DNA from 3 places in the Tardiphaga sp. 841_E9_N1_2 genome. Region 2 is predicted to be linked to each of the others. Evidence: riboswitches for the same ligand, from Rfam matches in the RefSeq annotation. Region 2 holds a riboswitch; each other region holds the start of a gene.

Region 1 (8,081 bases), 1.6 Mb from region 2:
ATCATGGCGCCCAAGGCGAACTGCCATTCGAAGCGGAACCAGAGATAGATCAGGATGCCCATGATCGCGACGATCAGGCCGAGCATGCCGTAAGCCAGCAATTCGCCGGAGACGCGCGGACCCACCACTTCGACGCGGCGATATTCGACGCTGTCACCGAGGGCTGCACGAACCTTCTGAACGGCGGCCTGCTGCGCGGCATCGCCACCCGGCTGTTCGGCCAGACGGATCAGCACGTCGGCCGCGCCGCCGAACTGCTGCAGCTGCACGTCGCCGAGTTGCAGGGCGGCGAGCGTCGAGCGCATCGCGCTGATATCGGCCGTACCGGATTTGGCCTGGACTTCGAGCAGCGTGCCACCCTTGAAGTCGATGCCGAAATTCAGCCCGTGCGTGAAGAACAGCACGATGGCGAGGATCGACAGCAGCGCCGAAATCGGGAACGAGATGCGGCGGAAGCGCGTGAAATCGAACTTCGTATCGTCGGGCACGATGCGGAGCGACGGCAACAGATCGAAGATTGCCACGATCGACAGAATGACGATCAGCGCGCCCAGGCCTGCCAGAACCATTTGTGTCGTTGTCAAAGTCTGCTCCGTAAACTCAAATCGGCACGCTGGTCGGCCGCTTCCACCTGACCCAGCCGGCGACGATCAGACGGGTCACGGTGAAGGCCGTGAAAACCGTTGTGATGATGCCAATGCCAAAGGTCACGGCGAAGCCGCGGACCGGTCCGGTGCCGATGTAAAACAGCACCGCAGCGGCGATGAAGGTCGTGATGTTGGAATCCAGAATGGTCGCCAGCGCGCGCTTGAAGCCGGCATCGATCGCCGAAATGGCGGTGCGGCCGGCGCGCAATTCCTCGCGGATGCGCTCATAAATCAGCACGTTGGAGTCCACGGCGATGCCGACTGTCAGCACGATGCCGGCGATACCGGGCAGCGTCAGCGTGGCGTTGAGCAGCGACAGGATGCCGAAGATCATCAGCACGTTGATGGTCACCGCGATGTTGGCGAACAGGCCGAACAGGCGGTAGGTCAGCAGCATGAAGACGATGACGAGGATCGAGCCGACATAGGCCGCAAGCTCGCCCTTGGCGATCGAGTCGGCGCCGAGGCCGGGGCCAACGGTACGCTCCTCGATGATGCTGAGCGGCGCAGGCAGCGCGCCGGCACGCAGCAGGATCGCGAGATCATTGGCGCCCTGCACCGTGAAGCTACCGGAGATCTGGCCAGAGCCGCCGGTGATCGGCTCGCGAATGACCGGGGCGGAGACCACTTCGTTATCGAGCACAATGGCGAAGGGCAGATTGACGTTCTTCACCGTGGCATCGGCGAACTTGCGGGCGCCGGACGTGTTGAAGCGGAAGGAGACGATCGGCTCGTTGGTGCGCTGATCGAAGCCCGGCTGCGCATCGGTCAGGTCAGCGCCCGAGACCAGCACTTCCTTCTTCACGAGATACGGCGTCTTCGGAGACTGCGAGCTCATCAGGAGTTCGGAATCCGGCGGCACCCTGCCTTGCGCCTGCTCGGCCGGGAGCGAGGTGTCGACCATGCGGAAGTCGAGCTTCGCCGTCTTGCCCAGCAATTCCTTGAGGCGGGTCGGGTCCTGCAGGCCGGGCACCTGCACCAGGATGCGATCGAGGCCCTGACGCTGGATCAACGGCTCGACGGTGCCGAGTTCGTTGACGCGGCGCTCGACGATCTGGATCGACTGTTCGACCGACTGGCGAATGCGGTCATTGATCGCTGCCGGCGGCACCGAAAGACGGATCAGGCCGTTGCCTGCGTCCGAGACTTCCAGGCTGCGCTGGCCGCTCTGCCCCATCAAGCCGCCGAGCGGCTGTGACAGTTCACGCAGCTTGGTGAGCGCGGTCTGATACTCGGTGTCCTTGGTGATACGGACTTCGACATTGTCGCCGCGAACGCCAAGGCCGGTATAGACGATCTTGGCATCACGCAGTGTGCGGCGGACGTCGTCGCGCACCTGATCGAGCTTGTCCTTCTTGACCGAATTGGCATCGACCTCGAGCAGGATGTGCGAGCCACCCTGCAAGTCGAGGCCGAGCACCAGATGGCGCTGCGCCCATTTCGGCCAGGTTTTCACGGTGGCTTCGGGGAAGAAATTCGGAACCGCGCACAGGCAGACCACGAGCGCCGTCAGAATGACCGCCAGCGCCTTCCACCGCGTGAAATACAACATCGAGATGATCCGTCAGATTCTTGAAATGGCGACGCGCAAACGCATCAGCTCGCGGCCGCGTCGTCCTTGGCATCAGCCTTGTCCGCCTTCTCCTTGGCGGGCTCACCCTTGGTGCGCACGCCCGAGATCATCGTGCGGAGCTGACGTACGCGAACGCCTTCGGCGAGTTCGAACTCAACCTGCTCGTCATCGACCACCTTGGTGACCTTGCCGACCAAACCGCCCGAGGTGACGATGGTGTCGCCGCGGCGGATGTTCTTCACCATCTCGGCGTGGTCCTTCACCTTCTTCTGCTGCGGACGCAGGATCAGGAAATACATGATCACGAAGATCAGCGCGAAAGGCAGCAGCGACATCAGCATGCTGTTGGTGTCGCCGCCGGCTGCAGCCTGGGCAAACGCAGGGGTAATGAACATCGGGAAGTCCTCGTAAACGCTGGGGAATAAACCGGCGACGCGTCGGCGTTCGGCCGGTTTGGGTAAATTCGCGCGGACTATAGCGGCCGGCGTCCCAATTGCAACGCCGGTAAACCCTCTGATTTGTCTGCGATTTGTACCGCTTGCGGATGTGTTCCGGGCTCGATATGGGTGCGCGCCGAGGAAAGTCAAAAATGTCAAAAAAGCCCAATAAAACAAGCAGCCGCCCTGCTAAAAAGGCTCCCGCGACCCGCACGTCAAAGACCGTCCGCACGACCGCGGCAAAACGTCCGCGACCAGCCGCCGCCCCCCTGATCGACGAACGGATCGCACTCGCCCTTGAGGCCATTGCCGCCGGCATGGCCGCCGCAGCGCCGAAGCGCTCCAATGCCGATTCTCTGGCCCAGGCCGACGCCTTCATCTGGCATCCCGACGGCCGTCTGGCCCCAGTCCCCAAAGTCAGCCGGGTCGATATTGGCTTGCTGCAGGGCATCAATCAGCAGGTCGACACCCTGATCGAGAACACCCGGCGCTTCGCCAACGGCCTGCCGGCCAACAACGCGCTGCTCTGGGGGGCGCGCGGCATGGGCAAGTCGTCGCTGGTCAAGGCGGCGCATGCCTCGGTCAATGCCAGCAAGTCCGTCGCCGGCCGCCTCAAGCTGGTCGAGATCCATCGCGAGGATATTGAAAGTCTGCCCGCCCTGATGGAACAGATCCGCGCTTCGGATTTCTATTTCATCGTGTTCTGCGATGATCTTTCTTTCGACGGCAACGATGCGTCCTACAAATCGCTGAAAGCCGTATTGGAAGGCGGCATCGAAGGCCGGCCGGACAACGTGATCCTCTATGCGACCTCGAACCGCCGCCATCTTCTGGCGCGCGAGATGATCGAGAACGAACGCTCGACCGCGATCAATCCCGGCGAAGCCGTCGAAGAGAAGGTGTCGCTGTCGGATCGTTTCGGCCTCTGGCTCGGCTTCCACAAATGCAGCCAGGACGAATATCTCGACATGGTGCGCGGCTATTGCAGCCACTATGGCCTCAAGACCGACGCCGCCGAGCTGGAGCGAGACGCATTGGAATGGTCGACCACCCGTGGCTCGCGCTCAGGTCGCGTGGCCTGGCAGTTCGTGCAGGAGCTCGCTGGCCGTCTCGGCGTGAAGCTGGCCACAAAGTAAAGGCAAATGCCGCCCCGTCATGACAACGGAGCGGCAGTCGATTTGTCCTAGACGAGGCTTCGCAACTCGCGTGCTGCCGCGACCATGTTGACGAGCGCAGGCCGCACCTCATCCCATTTGCGGGTCTTCAGCCCGCAATCGGGATTGATCCAGAGCTGGGAGTCCGCCAGCCGCTGCCGTGCAAGCTTGAGCAGATCGACCATATCGCGCGTTTCAGGCACCCGCGGCGAGTGGATGTCATAGACCCCGGGACCTATCTCGTTCGGGTACTTGTAGGTCCTGAACGCATCGAGCAGTTCCATCTTCGAACGTGACGTTTCGATGGAGATCACATCGGCATCCATGGCACCGATCGCATCGATGATGTCGTTGAACTCCGAGTAGCACATATGCGTATGGATCTGCGTGTCATCCCGCACGCCTGACGAACAGATGCGGAAGCTCTCCACGGCCCAATCGAGATAGGACTTCCATTCCGATTTGCGCAGCGGAAGCCCTTCGCGGAGTGCCGCTTCGTCGATCTGGATCATACCGGCGCCAGCCTTTTCCAGATCGAGCACCTCATCGCTTATCGCGAGCGCGATCTGGCGACAGGCGACTTCGCGGGGAATGTCGTCACGCACGAATGACCAGTTCAGAATCGTGACGGGCCCTGTCAGCATCGCCTTCATCGGCCGCTCGGTGAGCGACTGCGAGTACTGCCACCATTCGACGGTCATGGGATGCGGCCGGGACACGTCGCCGAACAGCACAGGTGGCCGCACGCAGCGGGAACCGTAGGACTGCACCCAGCCATATTTGGTGAAGGCGAAGCCGGCGAGCTGTTCGCCAAAATACTGTACCATGTCGTTGCGCTCGAACTCGCCATGCACCAACACATCGAGACCGATGTTCTCCTGCCAGCGCACTGCCCTCGCCGTTTGGTTCTGCAGGAACGTCTTGTAGGCGGCATCGCTGAGCGTGCCCCTGACATGGGCCCCGCGAGCGTTTCTCACTTCCGCGGTCTGCGGAAACGAGCCGATGGTCGTGGTCGGAAATGCCGGCAGCTTGAAGCGCCGATGCTGCTCGCTCGCGCGCGTGGCAAAATCGCTGCTGCGACGACGCATAGTCGCATCAACAGAAGCGACGCGTTTGGTGACAGCAAGATCGTGGATCTTCGACGATGCGACCCGCGCGGCTGCCGCCGCATCCGACGCAGCGAGCTTTGCGGCGACATCCGCGCGACTACCAGCCAAGGCGGATCCGAGCGCCGCCAGTTCCTCCATTTTCTGGACTGAAAAGGCCAGCCAGCTTCTGACGTCCGGATCGAGCTCGGTCTCAAGGCCGAGATCAATCGGCACATGTAGCAGCGAACAGGACGGCGCCAGCTCGACGCGATCCCGCCCCAGCAGATCGACCATGGGTTCCAACCCATCGAGCAGACTGGACAGATCGGACCGCCATATATTACGTCCATCGATCACGCCGAGCGAGAGGACCATGTCTTTGGGCGCCTTCGCAGCGACTTCATCGAACTGATCCTGCGCGCGGACCAGATCGAGATGAAGCCCGGCGACAGGGAGCGACAGGGCCAGATCGAGGTTGTCGCCAAGTTCGCCAAAGTACGTGTTCAGCATGATCCTGAGCTGCGGGACCGCTTCCGCAAAAGCAGCGTAAGTCCGCTGCAGCGCCTGCCTTGCGGGCGCGTCGAGATCGAGCACCAGACACGGCTCATCCAGTTGCACCCACTCAGCGCCGCTGTCGGCTAATTCCCCGAGCACCTCGACATAGACGGGCAGCAATCGATCGAGCAGCGTCACCGGGTCGAATGACGCATCCATACTCTTGGCCAGTTTGAGATAGGTCACAGGCCCGACTAGCACAGGTCGTGTCTGATAACCCAGCGATCTCGCCTCCTCGTACTCCTTGATCGGCTTGCGCGATGCGAGACTGAAGGTCTGATCCTGCGCCAGTTCAGGCACCATGAAGTGGTAGTTGGTATCAAACCACTTGGTCATCTCCTGTGCTGGTACGCCTTGCGACGAGTCATGCGCATGAGGGCCGTGCGTACAGGCCTCGTCATGCGCGGCGCCTTGTGATCCACGTGCCATGGCAAAATAGGTCGCGAAGGAAACGTCTCCGCCCTTCCAGCCATAGACTTTGGGAATGGCGCCGACCATGACGCTGGTATCGAGCACCTGATCGTAGAATGAGAAGTCGTTCGACGGCATGACCGTGATCCCGAGCGACTTCTGACGTGCCCAGTTTGCGGCACGCAGCCCGACGCCGACGTCGATCAGCGCATTCTCGTCGATTGCACCGGACCAATAGCTTTCCAGCGCCATCTTGAGCTCACGCCGCGGACCGATCCGTGGCGTGCCCAATGTAGCAACAGGAAGTGAAGTAGCTGATTTTGAAGAAGTAGACTTTGACACAGTAGACATGGCTTAACCCCAATGATTGGGGGCAAAAGGCCAAAGTGACACGTCTGGATTCCACGACGGCAGTCGCGGAATCGCAACCGCACCACCGGGACACCCCGCCCGAGGACGTTTATGTTGTCGAGGCAGGTCTCCTGGCTCGCGGGTCAATGCTGCTGTCCGGCCTTCCCAAAACCTTTGCGGGTCTCAGTGACTTTAATGGACAGCGGCTCACCGCTTACAGTTGCGGGGGCAGCTCCGGCCTTGGCTTAACGCCTCACCGGCTTCCCTCTTAGCTTCGGGCAAACCTTCCCGAAGAACCACGACATGTCCACATATGGGCAACATCGCGCGGCAGTCAACCGAGCTTGCGTGCGCAAGCTGCCCACTCGCAGCAGCGCGTTGAAGATTCCGGAGCTGGAGTGGGCCGCAGCCCCGAGATCAAACGCATCAAGCCCAGCACGAGGCCGGGCTTGCTTAAATGCGAACTACACTTCGTGGATTGCGCTTACGCCCCGTTGAGGAACTGCAGCGGATCGACCGGTGACGAGCCCTTGCGGATCTCGAAGTGAAGCTGCGGCGAAGTAACCTCACCGGACTGGCCGGACTTGCCGATCACCTGACCGCGCTTGATGGTCTCGCCACGCTTCACCATCAGCTCACTCGCATGGGCATATGCGGTGACGTAGCCGTTGGAGTGACGAACGAGGACCAGATTGCCGTAACCCTTCAGCTCGTTGCCGGAATAGGCAACGACGCCATCTTCGGCAGCCTTGATCGGCGTGCCTTCCGGCACGGCGACGTTGATGCCGTCGTTGGACTTGCCATTGGTCTTGGCGCCGTAGCCTGTGACCACGCGGCCGCGCACCGGCCAACGGAACGTCGGCAAAGCGCCGGTTGCGTCAGCGGCTTTAGTCGGCGATTCCGGCGCGATTTCTTCAGGCGTCGTCGTGGCACTTGCCAGACGGGCCTTCTGTGCGGGCTCGGCAGAAGCAACACGGGCCACGGCAGCGGACGTGACCGCGCCAGCCGGAGCAGCCGTCACGGCTGCGACGGGCGCAGCGAGCGGCGCTGCTGCAGGAGCTGCATTGGCCGTACGCGCGCCGGGTACCGTGATCTTGGAGCCAAGCTTCAATTGGGCAGTCGGCGCCAGACCATTGGCGCGCGCGAGTTCGGCGACCGGCACGTTGTTCCGGCGCGAGATGCTCATCAGCGTATCGCCGCGATTGACGAAATGCGTGGTGGACGCGCCGACGGCAGGTTTGCTCGGAGCAGCAGCAACGGCCGGAGTTGCCGCGGCGCCCTGACGCGGAATGATCAGCGACTGACCGGGCGACAGCGCGCGCGGCCCCTTGTAGCCATTGGCCTGCAGGATCGCGGCCGACGAGACGTTGTAGCGCTTCGCCAGACCATCGAGCGTATCGCTGGTGCCGACGATGATCGAGGTGCCGCCATCACGGGCAAGGCCGTTGGTCGCTGCAACCGAGCGCGGCGCCGTGGAGCCGGTGGTTTCGATCGGCGTACGTGCGGGCGGCGGCGTATACATACCGTTGCCGCCCCCGCTGACGGGAGCAGCTGATGCAACCGGACGGGCTGTCGGATAGGACTGCGGCGCCGAGATCGGCGGCGGCAAAGGCTGGGATTGATACTGCGGCTGCGGATTATAGGCCGGACGCTGATATTGTGGCAGTTCCTGGCGCTCGACCGGCGCGCGCGGTGCGCGCTGCGGTACCGAGCCGGTGGTTTCACCTTGCCAGCCAAAGCCACGGGACTGACCTGAGTCAAAATTTGGATTCTGAGATAGCCGTGTCTGCATGTCGGCGCTGCAGCCGGCAAAACCGATAGACATCAGCGCCAGCACCGCGACCTGCGGAGCGCGGCGCGAGTAA
Region 2 (8,081 bases):
ATGATGCAGCCGTCCTTCTGCGCGCGCATCGCCGGCAGCACCGCGCGCATGCAATACATCACGCCATTGAGATTGATGTCGACGATCTGCTCCCAGCCGTCCTGGGTGACGTCTTCCCAGCTCCGCTTCGGCAGGTTGACGCCGGCGCTGTTCACCAGGAGGTCGATACGGCCATGTTTGGCGAGGATCGCCTGCGCCACCTTGTTGACATCGTCGGCATTGCTGACATCCAGCGCCATTGCTTCAACCGGCTTGCCGCCGGCGCCGAGTTCATCGGCGACGCCCTTCAGCACATCGGCCCGGCGGCCGGAAATGACCACCGTCCAGCCATCCGCCAGCAGCGCCGCTGCGCTCGCCTTGCCGATTCCGGTGCCGCCGCCGGTCACCCATGCGATCCTGGTCTTGCTGCTCACGATTTTCTCCCTGATCGTTTCTTGCTTCTCGATGTCCATCGTCTTGCTTCACGATGGCCAAAGTGTTCAACAATAATCGCGCCGGCGCCAGTGCCGCCAACTCATGAGCCTCATGCCGATCATGCCGACCGACACCAAACCGCCCATCGATCAGAACCGCCTCTGGGACGACCATATGGCGCTGGCCGCCATCACCGATCCCGACAAGCCATGGACGCGGCGATCGTTCTCGCAGCGTTTTCTCGATGGGCGCGCCTGGCTGCGCGAGCAATTCATTGCTGCTGGCATGACTGTGCGCATGGATGCCGGCGCCAACATGATCGCCCGGCTGGAAGGCAGCGTTCCGGGCCTGCCGCCGATCATGCTCGGCTCGCATTCCGACACGGTGCCATCCGGCGGCCGCTTCGACGGCATTTCCGGCATCCTGACGGCGCTGGAAGCCGTGCGTGCGCTGCAGGCGTCCGGCTACAAGCCCCGGCATCCGATCGAGATCGTCGATTTCCTCGCCGAGGAGCCCAGCGAATACGGTATGTCCTGCGTCGGCAGCCGCGCCATGGTCGGCGAGCTCGATGCCAGGATGCTGACTTACACCAACGCAGCAGGCGAAACTTTGGCCGATGCCATCAAGCGCGTCGGCGGTGATCCTGCCGCCATCGCCGCGATGCAGAAGCCGGAATTCGTTGGCTATCTCGAATTGCACATCGAGCAGGGCGTGGTGCTGGAAAGCAAGAAGCTCGATCTCGGTCTCGTCACGGGGATCGCCGGCATCACCCGCGTCGAGATCGTGCTGAAGGGCGCCGCCGATCATGCCGGCTCGACGCTGATGGAATATCGCAGGGATGCGAGTCTTCCCGCCGCCGAACTCGTGCTGCTGGTCGCGCAGCAGGCCAATGCCTTTGCCGCGCGCAAACAAGGCCACTTCGTCGCCACCACAGGGATCCTTGAGATCAGTCCGAATGCCGCGAATGTCGTGCCCGGCGGTGCGCGCATGATCCTCGATATTCGCGCAGAGAAGGCCGCGCTGGTCGATGAATTCGTGGCACTGCTCGACCGCGAGAGCCTCGCCATCGCAGGGCGAGCCAAGGTCGAACGCGAACGTTTCGCGTTGATTTCGCAAAATCCTCCCGCGCCTTGCGACGATCACCTGCTCGATGTTCTCGGGCGTAGCGCTGCCAAGCTCGGCTATTCCACGACGCGGCTGGCGTCGGGCGCCGGTCACGACGCGGCTTTCATGTCGCATATCGGCCGCAGCGCGATGCTGTTCATTCCGTCAAAGGACGGCAAGAGCCATTGCCCGGAGGAATGGTCGGAGCCCGAGCAACTGGCCGTCGGCGCGGCGACGCTGTTCGAGGCGGTGCGGCTGCTCGACGGACAGAACGACTAGCTGGCGGTGCGTTCGGCCAGCACGCCGTGTTGAACGGAGGCCAGATAATCGCCGACCTGCTCGATGCCCATGGGCTTGGCGAAGAAGTAGCCCTGCATGAAACGGCAGTTCTCCTTGCGCAGGAAGTCGACCTGTTCGTCGCTCTCGACGCCTTCGACGATGCAGTCGTGACCGAGGCCGTTGCACAGTCCGAGCATGGTGCGCAGGATCAGGCGCGCAGCAGAATCCGTCTCGATCTTGCTGATGAAGCTGCGATCGATCTTGACCTTGTCCAGCGGCAATTCGCGGATGCAGCTTAGGCTCGAATAGCCGGTGCCGAAATCGTCCAGCGAGATGCGGGCGCCCAGGGCCTTCAGGGCATTCAGCGCTTCGGTCGCCTGTGCGAGATTCCCCATCACGGCCGTCTCGGTAATCTCGAAGTCGATACGGCTGGCCTTCACTTTGCTTTGCTGGACAACAGCAATGATCTTGAGGATCGACAGGGGAGAGGCGACGTCGACCGCAGAGAGGTTGAACGAAATCCGGACATGCTCCGGCCATGTCGCTGCACCTTCAAGGGCCTTGCGCAGCAGCAACGGGGTCAACTGGCCGATCATGCCTGAGCGCTCGGCGGCGACAATGAAGCTCATCGGTGGAACATTGCCGAGCTCCGGGCTCTTCCAGCGTGCCAGGGCTTCGAAGCTCGCGGGCTGTTGTGTTTCTGCGTCGATGATCGGCTGGTAGGCGATCCACAATTCCCGTTCGAGGTCGGCACTGGCCAGGGCCCGACTCACAGAGGAGGCCTCGCGGATATCGGCTTCGTGTTCTGCAGAAAACCGAACGGCCTTGCCACGCTTGTGCTGCTTGGCAAAGAACAGCGCGTAATCGGCGCGCTCGAACAAATCCTGCGCGGTCCTGGCTGTGTCCGGAAATTCCGCATATCCGATCGAGCAGCTGATGCTAACTGTAATGTTATCAATCTCGAACGGGATGTCGAACAGGTTCTCGATGCTCTCTTCCGCCTCAACAATCGCGTCCGGGTCGAGCAATTGGTCGCTGAACATGACGAATTCGTCGCCGCCCAGTCTGCCCAGAAACACGTGAGGGGCGAGATGTGCACGCAGTCTGTCTGCGACTTCGACCAGCAAGCGATCACCCGTGTGGTGCCCATGGATGTCGTTGATCGGCTTGAAGCCGTCAAGATCCAGGATACCGAGCAGCAGGCCGCCGCTACTGTGCTCAGTGTTGACAATGCCGCGCTCGAGCTCGGCAAAGAAGTTCCGGCGATTGGGGAGACCGGTGAGGCTGTCGATATTCGAATTCCGGAAATTCTTGTCGCTCAGCACCTGCAGTTCAGCCTGCTTGATACGCAGCGCCTTCTCCGAATTCACCCGCTTCTCGAAGTCGGAGTAATTGCCGAGCAGCATGAAGAGAACGGCCCCGATAACCACGACGAAGTTGAAGGCGATGGAGACGAAGACGACATTGTCGCTGGAGCCGAAAAAGAACGCGAAAGGCACGACAACCAGCGCCATTACGATCAGCGCTGCCGCGCGCAGATGCATGAGGCAGAAACCGCAGCCGATCGATGTGACGGCCATAAAGAACGCAACGTGGCTTTTGCTATAGGCGTCGCCATAGGGAAACAGGCTGAGGCTCCAGGCAGTGAACGCGACGCCGAGAATGCCTGCAAAGATGATCGAGCCGGTGAGCTTCTCGACGGCCTGATTGAGTGACAGCGTGGTGTTCCGCGCTCTCAGCCAGCTCAGTATCCGGATCACACAGATTGCATCGAATGCAGCAGGGAGATAGACGGTAAGCAGATGTGGCGCAGTACCATAAAAGGTGATCGCAAGTGCCGTCGTGTTGACGACCACCAGCGCATACATCATCGGCACCTGACGGGTGAAGGCAGCGAGTTTCGCTTCCACCAGTTCGGGGTTTTCGCGCGGCACGCGGAAGATCGTTCCGATTTGTGATGCCGCCATTTCGAAGTAGTTCAGCATCGTACCGTCCTGGACTCTGCACTGGTAAGTTAGATACCTATCGCAACTTCTTTAAGATTGGCCTGCCTCGGTTGTCTAAAGTTCGAGCGAGTAACCAATTGTTCTGATTGGTGTATTTTCTTCTGTTTGCGATGGTGCAGGTGCGAAAAGGTCGGGGGTGGTATTAAGAAACCGACCTTGCGTCAGCGACATCGCAGCGGCATGAGGTTGAAGAAGGTCCATTCGCCGTGGGTGAGAGGAAGAACATGACAACAGCGAGCAGGGTGTTCGAATGATCTATGTGAGCTCGCTCGGAGGCCTTGCTGCTGTGGCAAACTCACTGCCGTCCTTCGATCTGCTGACCCTTCTGTCGCCCGCCGCGAGCGAGCGCGACTGGAGCGGGTTGGCGCGTGAGCGGCATGTGGAGCTGACCTTTCACGATATCGTCGAAGCAACGCCGGACCTGATCGCGCCCGATGCCGACGTCGTGGATGCCATTCTTCAATTCGGCCGCGGCAGCATCGCTGACCGCCCGATGCTCATTCACTGCTGGGCCGGTATCAGCCGTTCCAGCGCCGCCGCTTACGCCATCGCCTGCGATCGCAATCCTGGCTATGAGACGGCGATTGCAGATGAACTACGCAAACGTTCGCCTTATGTGACGCCGAACAAATTGATGGTGCAATTGGCCGACGAACAGCTTGGTCGCGACGGCCGCATGGTCGAAGCCATCGCACGCATCGGCCGCGGTGCGGACGCTTTTGAAGGTGAGCCTTATCGATTGCCGTTGAACTGGCCTATCTGATCAGGACCGCAACGCCGAGAAGAAATCCGATCTCGAAGAGTTGCTCGACGGCACCGAGCACGTCGCCGGTGTAACCACCGATCAGGCGACGCGACCAGAGTGCGAGCAGTGCGGCGAGCGCTGCGCCGAGCAGAAGACCCGCAAAAAGCGATGCGACCGAGACGAGCGCAAGCGGGATTGCTGCAAGCACAACCACACCAAGTGCAAACAACGATTCCTTAAATCGCACGGGCGCCTCGGCGTAAGTGACCTTCATCGCACTGGTATCGCCGCTATAGGGCAGGCGGTTCATCACGAAGGCCGGCATGGCGCGCGCTGCGGCGTGGACGGCGATCAGCGCTGCCGCACCTGCCCACAGCGGCAATATGGCGAGCGCCGCGATGCGCAGCGCCACGCCGAGGCCGAGTGCCAGCGCCCCGTAAGTGCCGATGCGGCTGTCCTTCATGATCGCGAGGCGCTTCTCGACGGTCCAGCCTCCGCCGAAACTGTCGGCCGTATCGGCAAGGCCGTCTTCATGCAGCGCGCTGGTCAGAGCGATGCTTGCCGTGATTGCCAGCAGGGCGGAAATCAGCGGTGACCAGAATTCGCCGGCAACGAGAAACACGATTGCGGATGCAGCACCGATGCCGGCGCCGACCATCGGAAAATACTTCATTGCACGCGCAAGCCAGTCAGCATCCTGCGCGTCGCCAGTTGCCGGTACCGGCAGCACCGTCAGGAAACGGATCGCATTCAAAAGATGCGGATCCAGCCTCATCTAGATCTTTCCGGCCAGCACGTCGTCGAGGCTCGCAACGTCGGTCAGCATGCGCGCGGCAGCACGGACCAGCGGCACCGCAAGCAGCGCGCCGGTGCCTTCACCGAGCCGCAAGCCGAGATCGAGTAGCGGCTGGGCATCGAGCGCATTGAGCACCATGTCGTGGCCGCGTTCAGCCGAACGATGTGCGAAGACGCAGTAGCCGCGTGCAGCCGGGCACAGACGAACGGCGAGCAGTGCCGCGGCGCTGGAGATGAAGCCGTCGATGATCACCGGCCGCCGTTGCGAAGCTGCGCCGAGGATCGCTCCGGCCATGCCTGCGATTTCCAATCCGCCGAATTGGGCCAGCACATCCAGTGGCGCAGTTGCGTCGCTGCGCGCTGCCGCCTTCGTGATCGCCGCGCGCTTGCGCGCCATGCCGGCATCATCCTGCCCGGCGCCAACGCCGATACAATCATCCAGGGGTGCCGGTGCGAGTCGATGAACCACCAGTGCCGAGGAGGCCGTGTTGCCAATTCCCATCTCGCCGAGCGCGATGATGTCTGCGCCGGCCTTGATCTCACCGACGGCGATTCTGAAGCCGCGCGTCAGCGCATCCGCCGCTTGCTCTGCCGTCATCGCGGGTTCGCGCGCAGCGTTGGCTGTGCCCATGCGAACCTTGGCGTCGATCAGCTTCGGATGGACGGGCAGTTCCGCAGCGACGCCGATGTCGATCACGCGCACACCGATGTCATTGGCCGCGGCGAAAGCATTGGCCGTGGCGCGGCCGGCCAGATAGGTCATCACCATCGCGACCGTGACCGCCGACGGATATTGCGACACGCCTTCGGCTACGAGTCCGTGATCTCCGGCGAAGACCAGCAGCACGGCATTGTCACCGCGCGGTTCGCCTGGATGCCGGATCATGCCGAGTTGCAATGCCAGCTCCTCGATTCGTCCGAGCGATCCCAGCGGCTTGGCCTTGCCGTCGATGGCGGCGCGGATTCCTGCCGCGATCTGCGGGTCAACAGGCGCAATGGCGGGCGGCTGCCACAAGGGCTGGGAATAGGCGGACATAGGGTTCCTTTTCGCGGCCTAACTGACGCAAGACGACCTGCAAGGTCAACAGGTCCGGGCGACAGTCCGTCGGCGCGGTTGACCCCGGCGCACCTGGCAGATAGCGTCTTTTACGATGGTCCTTCCGCGTGGAAGGTGAATAGGGAAGCCGGTTTGAGGCCGGCGCTGCCCCCGCAACTGTAAGCGACGAGCCCGCGCCGGTGCCACTGGGAATTCTTCAGAATTCTTGGGAAGGCGGCAACAGGCTGTGACTCGCAAGCCAGGAGACCTGCCATCACGAACTGTGCTTTGGAGGCGTCGTCGGGGCGGGGTGCACCGGACGGGAGCGAACCGACGGCCATGCTGTCGGCGCGATCCAACAAAGCTCGTAGGCCCGCGAGGGCATGAACTGAGCATGTGATGGATCACGACAGCGCCGATATCTCTGGCGAACAAATTTCGGTCGAACCGCCGCGCCCCGTGCCGGCTGGTCCCGTTGTCGTGAGCGTGTGCATCAGCTGCAAGGCCGCCGAAACTGGCACGATCGTCGGGCCGGACATGTTCGATGCGGTGAAGGCCGCGCTCGGCGATGGCGATGCCGCCGTGATGGTGCGTCCGGTGCAGTGTCTCAGCGTCTGCAAGCGGCCAGCAACCGTCGCGGTGACGAGCCCTGATGGCTACACGTTCCTGTTCGGCGATCTGCAGACCGATAGCGGCAGCGCGGCGCTGGTGTCTTTCGTGGAGTCCTATCAGAAGGCCGACTACGGCCTGGTGCCATGGCGCGAGCGCGCCGAGGTGCTGCGCAAGGGCATGGTCGCGCGTGTGCCGCCGATGCGTTGGTCGCCTGAAGATGGGCGTGCGCCGAAATGACCGCGACCTCTACCACGTTGGTGCTGGGTGGTGCGCGCTCGGGCAAGTCGTCCTTCGCCGAAAAGCTGGTCGATGGCATCGGCCTGACCAAAGTCTATCTTGCGACTGCAACGGCCGGTGACGACGAGATGCATGCCCGCATCGCGCAGCATCGCAAGCAGCGCGGCGAAGGCTGGATCACCGTGGAAGAGCCGCTGGCGCTGGTCGATGCGCTGACGCGCGAGGCGACGGTCGGGCGCGTCGTGCTGGTGGATTGCCTGACACTGTGGCTGTCGAACCTGATGTTGGCCGAGCGCGATCCAGAGATTGAAGCGAAGCGCCTCGTGCGCTTCCTCGATGTCTCGCGCTATCCGATCGTGTTCGTGTCCAACGAAGTTGGCCTCGGCCTCGTGCCGGAGACACCGCTCGGCCGCGCGTTTCGCGATGCGCAGGGCCGCCTCAACCAGATCATCGCGGCCGCCGTGCCGAATGTTGCTTTCGTTGCCGCCGGGCTTCCGCTCTGGCTCAAGCGTTCCCAGGAGAATTGAATGTCCCGCGTTCCCGTCACCGTCCTCACCGGATTTCTCGGCGCCGGCAAGACCACGCTGCTGCGCTCGCTGCTGACCCAGGCCGATGGCCGCCGCATCGCCGTGATCGTCAATGAGTTCGGCGATGCCGGTTTCGATGGCGGTCTGGTCGAGGAATGCGCGGCAAAGGCCTGTGCGCCCGGCGATATCGTAGAACTCACCAATGGCTGCATCTGCTGCACGGTCGCTGACGATTTCGTGCCGACCATGGATAAGCTGCTGTCCCGTGAACGCCCGCTCGACGCCATCGTCATCGAGACCTCCGGCCTCGCGCTGCCGCAGCCGCT
Region 3 (8,081 bases), 2.0 Mb from region 2:
CGGCCACTTCTCCGCATCGGAGAGCGCCAGCATTGCCTTGTTGTCGGCACCGAGCGGCAGGCCCGCGGCGGCCTCGACCTTGCTGGTCAACGGCGGCGTGAAGCGGATATTTTCATTGGCGATAAGATTGGTCGGCACGCACACGATGACTTTCGCCGCGCTGAGCGTGCCGCGCGACGTCTCGATGCGGATGCGCGCACTGGAATGATCGATAACAGTGACTTCGGTGTTCAGCGCCACCGGACACGGCGCGCCATAGGCCGCAATCAGCGCGCCATAGCCATCGGGCAGGCGCCAGTTGATGTCCGTGTCCTCATAGGCATCCATGTCGTGCAGCGACACATCCTTGAGCTCGAAACCGTTGATATAGGTCGAGACCGCATCGATCATCGGATTCCATGGATTGCCGGGCTCAAGGCATGTCGCCGCCGGCGCATCGATCTCGTTTTCTGCGGCCTCCTCGGCGCGCTCATAGAACGCGTCGATCGCGGCGAAGAACTCATCGCGCTTCGCCTTTGAGAAGGCGACGTCATAAGCCTGATCGCGCCACGGCGGGCGCGACTTGTCGACGGCGAAGCCGAGCTCTTTCGCGATGCCGACGAAGTCATTCTTGTCGGCGGAGTGCAGCCATTCACAGCCCAGATCGAACGGAATGCCGGGGGCCGCCATGATCGTATGGGCGCGGCCGCCGATCCGGTCCCGCGCTTCCAGCACAATCATGGAGAGCCCGGAACCTTCCAGCATACGCGCGGCGCCGAGGCCGGCAGCGCCGGCTCCGATGATGGCGACATCTACTTCGGAAGGCAGTCTGGTCATCGCGTCGGTATTCACAGCGGATGGGAAACGGGTGACAACGGGATAAAGGCTTGCTTGAATTATTCAAGCCACCGCTGCCCTCGGAGAAGATGCATGACAGCCCCACACGATTTCGAACTCTACGGCTTCTGGCGGACGTCCGCGACCTATCGCGTCCGCGTGGCGCTCAACCTGAAGGGATTGGAAGCGCACGAGCGCGTGATCGACCTCGACAAGGGCGAGCAGCGCGGCGACGCGTTCCTCAAGATCAATCCGCTCGGCGCGATTCCGGCCCTGATCGAGCCCGGCCACCTGCCGCTGACGCAGTCGCTGGCGATCCTGGAATTCCTCGACGAGATCCATCCGACCCCGCCGCTGCTGCCGAGCGATCCACACGGCCGCGCACGGGTGCGCTCGATCGCCGCGATGCTGGCCGCCGACACCCACCCGCTCATTACGCCGCGTGTGCGGAAATATCTCGCCATCACCGCCGGCTTTGACGATGCCGCAGTTCGCGCCTGGCTGGTGCACTGGTTCACCACGGGCCTCGTCGCCGTGGAGAATCGCCTCGCCAGCGAGCCCGCCACCGGCCGCTTCTGTCATGGCGACGAGGTGACCATCGCCGACATCTGCCTGCTCAGCATCACCGCGACCATGAAGGTGCTGAAGATCGAGATTGCAGGCATCCCGACCATCGACCGCATCGTCGCCACCTGCGAGGCGATGGAGGCGTTTGCGAAGGCCGATCCGTTGAAGCAGGTGGGAGCGCCGGCAAATTGACTCCGCCCTCATCCTGAGGAGCCGAGCAGTGGCGTCTCGAAGGATGGCCACAAGCATCGGCGCGACACCAACTCATGGTTCGAGACGGCGCTACGCGCCTCCTCACCATGAGGGGCGGAGTGAAGGCATCACCCAAACAAAAAATGCCCGGCTTTCGCCGGGCATTTCGTAACCAGTCAAAGAATACTCTCGCTTACGCGATCACTTCCTTGGTCTTTTCGGCGCGCTTGCGGTCGTTGGCATCGAGATGCTTCTTGCGCAGGCGGATTGACTTCGGGGTGATCTCGACCAGCTCGTCGCTCTCGATATAGGCCAGCGCCTTTTCAAGGGTCATGCGGATCGGCGGCGTCAAACGCACCGCTTCGTCCTTCGACGTGGTGCGGATGTTGGAGAGCTGCTTGCCCTTGAGAACGTTGAGTTCGAGATCGTTCTCGCGGGTGTGCTCGCCGATGATCATGCCCTTGTAGACCTTCCAGCCGGGCTCGATCATCATCGGGCCGCGATCTTCCAGCTTGAACATGGCATAGGCCACCGCTTCACCCTGGTCGTTGGAGATCAGCACGCCATTACGGCGGCCGGCGATCTCGCCCTTGTAGGGCAGGTAGTCGTGGAACAGGCGGTTCATGATCGCGGTACCCTTGGTATCGGTCATGAGTTCGCCCTGATAGCCGATCAGGCCGCGGGTCGGCGCGTAGAACACCAGACGCAGGCGGTTGCCGCCCGACGGACGCATCTCGATCATCTCGGCCTTGCGTTCGCTCATCTTCTGAACGACCACGCCGGAGAATTCCTCATCCACGTCGATGACGACTTCTTCGACCGGCTCCAGCGTGTTGCCGTTCTCGTCCTTGGTGAGAACCACGCGTGGACGCGACACCGACAGTTCGAAGCCTTCGCGGCGCATGTTCTCGATCAGGATCGCGAGCTGCAATTCGCCGCGGCCCGACACTTCCATCGCGTCACGGTCGGCGGATTCGACGACCTTGAGCGCGACATTGCCTTCGGCTTCGCGCAGCAGGCGGTCGCGGATCAGGCGGCTGGTGACCTTGTCGCCTTCGGTGCCGGCGAGCGGCGAGTTGTTGACGATGAAAGACATCGACACGGTCGGCGGATCGATCGGCTGCGCCTGGATTGGAATTTCAACCGACGGATCGCAGAAGGTATCGGCGACAGTGCCCTTCGGCAGGCCGGCGATGGCAACGATGTCGCCGGCTTCGGCGAGTTCCACCGGCTGGCGCTCAAGGCCGCGGAAGGCCAGGATCTTGGTGATACGGCCGGTTTCGACGACCTTGCCGTCACGCGACAGCACCTTGACGGCCTGGTTCGGCTTCACCGAACCAGCCGAGATGCGACCGGTGATGATGCGACCGAGATAGGGGTTGGCTTCCAGGATGGTTCCGAGCATGCGGAACGCACCTTCTTCAACCACCGGCGGCGCGACATGCTTGATGACGAGATCGAACAGCGGCTTCATGCCGACATCATGCGACGCGTCCGGGCTGTCGGCCATCCAGCCGTTGCGGCCCGATCCGTACAGAATCGGGAAATCGAGCTGGTCGTCGGTGGCGTCGAGCGCTGCGAACAGGTCGAACACTTCGTTGACGACTTCGGTGATGCGGGCGTCCTGACGGTCGACCTTGTTGATCGCGACGATCGGCTTGAGGCCGAGCTTCAGCGCCTTGCCGACCACGAACTTGGTCTGCGGCATCGGGCCTTCAGCGGCGTCGACGAGCACAATCACGCCATCGACCATCGACAGGATGCGTTCGACTTCGCCGCCGAAGTCAGCGTGGCCCGGGGTGTCGACGATGTTGATCTGGACTTCATCCCACAGCACCGAGGTGCACTTGGCGAGAATGGTGATGCCGCGCTCTTTTTCGATGTCGTTCGAATCCATCGCGCGTTCCTGGACGCGCTGATTGTCGCGATACGTGCCCGACTGCTGCAGCAGCTTGTCCACGAGAGTGGTTTTGCCGTGGTCAACGTGGGCGATGATAGCAATGTTGCGAAGGTTCATAGGTCTTCTTCTGGTTACGGTCTGGGTGCCCTTGAGCGGGTTCAACAAGACATGCTCGACAACAAAAGGCTTATGCCTTGCGCTCGAGCGCGTTCGATAACTGCCTCGTCTGAAAACGCGCTGGGGCAATCCCTCCAAAAGCAAACCCGGCCAGAAGGGGCCGGGTACTCGGACGCGTTGCGGCGCAATATAGGGGGAAATCGCCGAAAAACAATGCGAATCTGCCAAATGGTTAGCCCAATTTCGGGTCCAGAACCGTGGCCCAAAGGGCCATATCGGCCCGATCCCGCAGGGTAACGGTCATTTGGCCGCTTTGGCCGTCGATTTTGACGTGACCGAAGAACTGCATGCCGGCCGACGGGGGCAAATTCTGCTTATCGGGCCCCGGCGCCTTCACGAAACGGACCTCGGGACCGAAGGTATTGTCGAGCGCCGCCGGGCCGAAGGTTCCGGCGTGGAACGGCCCGGAGACGAACTCCCAGAACGGCTCGAAATCCTGAAACTGGGCCTTCTTCGGATTGTAGTAATGCGCCGCCGTGTAATGCACGTCGGCGGTCAGCCAGACCGTGTTGCGGATACCGGCCGATTTGATGAAGCGCAGGATATCGGCAATTTCCAGCTCGCGGCCCCGCACTGGCCCGTCGCCCTGCGCAATGGCCTCAGACCCGGTTTTGTCGGCAGCGTTGTCATAGACGACGAGGCCGATCGGCATATCCGAGGCGATGACCTTCCAGGTCGCCTTCGAGGCCATCAATGCGCGCTTCAGCCAGGCCATCTGCTCCGGGCCGATGAAATACGCATCGGGACCATAGCTCTCCTGCAGGTTCGGGCCGTTGGGCCCGCGATAGCTGCGCTCGTCCAGCATGAAGACATCGAGATGCGGGCCGTAATTGAGCGTGCGATAGACGCGGCCAGGCTCGTTCGGATTGACCGAGATCGGATACATCTCGTGAAAGGCACGCGCACCGCGCGCCGCCAGCAGCGTGATGTCGCGCTCCTTGTAAGACGACGGCAACTGCTTCGAGAGCGACCAGTTGTTGGTGACTTCATGATCGTCCCACTGGCCGAAGATCGGCACCTGCGCATTGAATGCGCGGACATTGTCGTCGAGTAGATTGTATTTGTGCGCGGCACGGAATTCATCGAGCGTCTCGGCGACCTTCGCCTTTTCCGGCACCGTGATGGTGTTTTTCCAGATCGTGCCATCCGGCAATTTTGCTTCGGGCAGGATCGGCCCATCGGCGTAAATCGTGTCGCCGGAATGGATCAGGAAATCCGGATTGTGCTTGCGCATGGTGGCGAAGGTGACCATGCCGCCGTCCTCGGCATTGATGCCCCAACCCTGCCCGGCGACATCGCCGCCCCAAACAAAGGACACATCGCGGCGATCCGCTGGCGCGGTGCGGAAGCGACCGATGACCGGCTCGCCGACGATGTCGGTATGCGACAGATCGCGGAATTTGACGCGGTAGAAGATGTCCTGCCCGGCCGGCAGATTATCGAGCAGCAGCTTCGCCGTGAAATCGCTCTCGGGCAGCGCCGTGATAGCCGGCAACATGCGCGCATTGCTGAAGGATTCAGTCGTGGCGACTTCCACCATCATCTGCGCCGGCCGATCCGCGCGCGACCAGATCATGCCGCTGCTCGTCCCGACATCGCCGGACTGCACGCCATGCGACACGACCGGACGATCCGCCGCGCGGCTGAGGTAAGGCATCGCCAGGAAGCTGGCGCCTGCTGCGGCTGAGTGCGCGAGGAAGCGACGACGGGATAAACGTAGTGCCATGGCGAACTCCTGATCCTGGCTCTGGCACCAGTGGCTCTAGGCAGATCGCTTGACGCTGCGATGACAGGTGATGCGCAATATCAACACCCGCCAAAGCAAGCTGCGAATGACTGGCAGCTTGATTGACACATTTGGAAATTTCACCTTAACGTGAACGTGACGGTTCCCTTCGGGGATCAAAAGGGAATGCGGTGAGGGGGATCCCCCGATTCCGCGGCTGCCCCCGCAACTGTAAGCGGCGAGCCCGCGCCAAGAGCCACTGGGTGTTCACCTGGGAAGGCGGCGACAGGCATTGACCCGCGAGCCAGGAGACCTGCCGCCAGTCGTGGTCACACGCGAGCACATTGGGCGGGGTGTCCTGGTGGAAGTCACACTGCCTGTTTGAAAGCGGCGGGGCGACTTGGTTTGCGGTGACGTGCCACGTAACCGCGAGTCCTGTTCATGACCTCCGTTTCTCCCGTCGCATTGAAGCGACATACTCCCTTTCTTTATTCTGTTGCTCTCTCCTGCTTGTTGTGTCCGAGCGAAAGCTGGTCGCAAACCTCACAGTCGAGCCAGACGCTCGATCCTGTTGTCGTTCAGCCGTCAGCGACGCCTCAGCGCGCACGCCGCGCCACGAACGGCAATGCATCGCGCGCTACGCGCCCGCGGCAGCAGCGCAATGTCGCCGCCAATACCGGCGCGCCGGTCGCCACGCCGACAGGCCCCGTCTTCGCAGCGCCGACGCTCAACCTCACCGGCACGACATCGACGGGGAGCCGCCTCGGCCTGACGCGCCTGCAGACGCCGGCCAGCGTCGAGGTGATCTCGGCGGAAACCATGGCCGAGCGCGGCCAGCAGAACGTGGTCGATGCCGTCACGCAGAATGCCACCGGCTTTACGGCCATCGGTGAACCCGGCAATGGCGGCATCGCTTTCAGCACCCGCGGCTTCGCCGGCAGCGGCTCTGTCACGTCGCTCTATGACGGCACGCGCCTCTATGTCGGCTCCGGCACGGTGAACTTCCCCTTCGACACCTGGACCGCCGAGAAGATCGAAGTGCTGCGCGGCCCCGCCTCCGTCATGTATGGCGAAGGCGCCATCGGCGGCGCTATCAACGTGATTTCGAAACTGCCGCTCTGGGTGCCACGCAACCAGGCCGAAATCTCTCTGGACAGCAACATGACGCGCCGCATCGCTCTCGATAGCGGCGGCCCGGTCAGCAAGGACGTCGCCTATCGTATCGCCGTCACCGGCAACGCGTCCGATGGTTGGGTCGATCGCGACAACACCTCGAACATCGCGCTGCACGCCGCCGTGCAGATCAAGCAGACCGAGGACATCACCTGGACGCTCTCCACCGACTATGGCGACCGCCATCCATCAAAATATTTCGGCACGCCGCTGATTAACGGCCAGCTCAATGAGGCGATCCGCTTCAAGAACTACAATGTCAGCGACAGCAACATCCGCTATCAGGACAGTTGGAGCCAGGTGAAGACCGAGTGGCAGGTGGCCGACGGCATCACCCTGCGCAACACGCTCTATTACATGTATGCGAAGCGCCACTGGAAGGAGGTCGAGATCTACGGCTTCAATTCCGGCACCGGCCTGATCGATCGCGGCGATTATCTCGAGATCTTCCACCAGCAGCAGCAGATCGGCGACCGCATGGACGCCACCTTCGAGGGCCATCTGTTCGGCATGGTCAACACCTTCGTGGCGGGCTTCGACGTTAACCGCATCGACTTCAAGCATACCAACAATTCGCCGTTTAGCGGGTCCTCATCGGTCAATCCGTATAATTTCGATCCCGGCCTGTTCAGTAGCCCCGACCCAACTGTTCCGGGCTTCAAGAGCGTCGCCAATCAATACGCGTTCTTCGCAGAGAATCGATTGGCTGTGACTGAGCAGCTGTCGCTAATCGCCGGCGTCCGCCAGGACCAACCGACCGTCGAACGAACCGACTATCGCACCCCCGCCAACAGCTACACCCGGGACTATTCGGCGACCTCGTGGCGCGCCGGCGTCGTCTATACGCCGATTCAGAACCTTGCTTTCTATGGCCAGTATTCGACGGCGGTCGATACCATCGGCGGCTTGATCTCGGCGAGTAACGCCAATGCGAAGTTTGACCTCGCGACCGGCAAACAGGCCGAGATCGGCGTCAAGCAGTCGTTCTGGGGCGGCCGCGGCGAGTGGACGCTCGCTGCCTATGAGATCGTGAAGAACAATCTGCTCGCAGCGGTTCCGGGTAGCGGCGGAGCGGTTCAGCAGGTCGGCCAGCAGTCGTCGCGCGGTGTCGAGGCCTCGATCGGTCTCGTGCTCGAATACGGCTGGCGCATCGATGCCAACACCGCGCTCCTGCGCGCAAAGTATGACGACTTCCTGCAGGCCAGCGGCGTGAATTTTGCCGGCAACGTCCCGATCAATGTCCCGCAGAACGTCTCCAATATCTGGGCAACATGGGGCTTTGCGCCAAACTGGTCGGCCAATGCCGGCGTGCAGATTGTCGGCAAGACCTATGCAGACAACGCGAATACGCTGGAAATGCCGAGCTACACAGTTGTGAATGCCGGCCTGCAATGGAAGCCGGACGTCAACACCACGGTGTCGCTGCGCGTTTACAACCTGTTCGACAAGATCTACGCGACGTCGAGCTACAGCGACAATCAGTGGATGCTCGGCATGCCACGCACCGCTCAACTCGCCGTCAACGTGAAG

Evidence for each region. Region 2 has a riboswitch for cobalamin ahead of AB8A50_RS13080 (DUF1636 family protein). Riboswitches for the same ligand answer to the same signal wherever they lie in the genome.
Region 1: another riboswitch for cobalamin. It lies ahead of metE (5-methyltetrahydropteroyltriglutamate--homocysteine S-methyltransferase); the one in region 2 lies ahead of AB8A50_RS13080 (DUF1636 family protein).
Region 3: another riboswitch for cobalamin. It lies ahead of AB8A50_RS22410 (TonB-dependent receptor); the one in region 2 lies ahead of AB8A50_RS13080 (DUF1636 family protein).

What each region holds. Positions count from the first base shown of each region.
Region 1 is NZ_JBPWQC010000001.1:1,107,876-1,115,956, reverse strand. It holds gene secF (protein translocase subunit SecF) at 1-569, opposite strand, end outside; gene secD (protein translocase subunit SecD) at 601-2,199, opposite strand; gene yajC (preprotein translocase subunit YajC) at 2,244-2,615, opposite strand; gene AB8A50_RS05225 (ATP-binding protein) at 2,810-3,793, shown strand; gene metE (5-methyltetrahydropteroyltriglutamate--homocysteine S-methyltransferase) at 3,841-6,216, opposite strand; cobalamin riboswitch at 6,321-6,532, opposite strand; gene AB8A50_RS05215 (peptidoglycan DD-metalloendopeptidase family protein) at 6,701-8,081, opposite strand, start outside.
Region 2 is NZ_JBPWQC010000001.1:2,704,609-2,712,689, reverse strand. It holds gene AB8A50_RS13110 (SDR family oxidoreductase) at 1-452, opposite strand, end outside; gene AB8A50_RS13105 (Zn-dependent hydrolase) at 517-1,797, shown strand; gene AB8A50_RS13100 (putative bifunctional diguanylate cyclase/phosphodiesterase) at 1,794-3,782, opposite strand; gene AB8A50_RS13095 (tyrosine phosphatase family protein) at 4,054-4,566, shown strand; gene cobS (adenosylcobinamide-GDP ribazoletransferase) at 4,559-5,323, opposite strand; gene cobT (nicotinate-nucleotide--dimethylbenzimidazole phosphoribosyltransferase) at 5,324-6,379, opposite strand; cobalamin riboswitch at 6,479-6,669, shown strand; gene AB8A50_RS13080 (DUF1636 family protein) at 6,779-7,228, shown strand; gene cobU (bifunctional adenosylcobinamide kinase/adenosylcobinamide-phosphate guanylyltransferase) at 7,225-7,755, shown strand; gene cobW (cobalamin biosynthesis protein CobW) at 7,756-8,081, shown strand, end outside.
Region 3 is NZ_JBPWQC010000001.1:4,655,137-4,663,217, reverse strand. It holds gene AB8A50_RS22430 (flavin monoamine oxidase family protein) at 1-816, opposite strand, end outside; gene maiA (maleylacetoacetate isomerase) at 910-1,575, shown strand; gene typA (translational GTPase TypA) at 1,769-3,592, opposite strand; gene AB8A50_RS22415 (alkaline phosphatase D family protein) at 3,825-5,378, opposite strand; cobalamin riboswitch at 5,522-5,713, shown strand; gene AB8A50_RS22410 (TonB-dependent receptor) at 5,820-8,081, shown strand, end outside.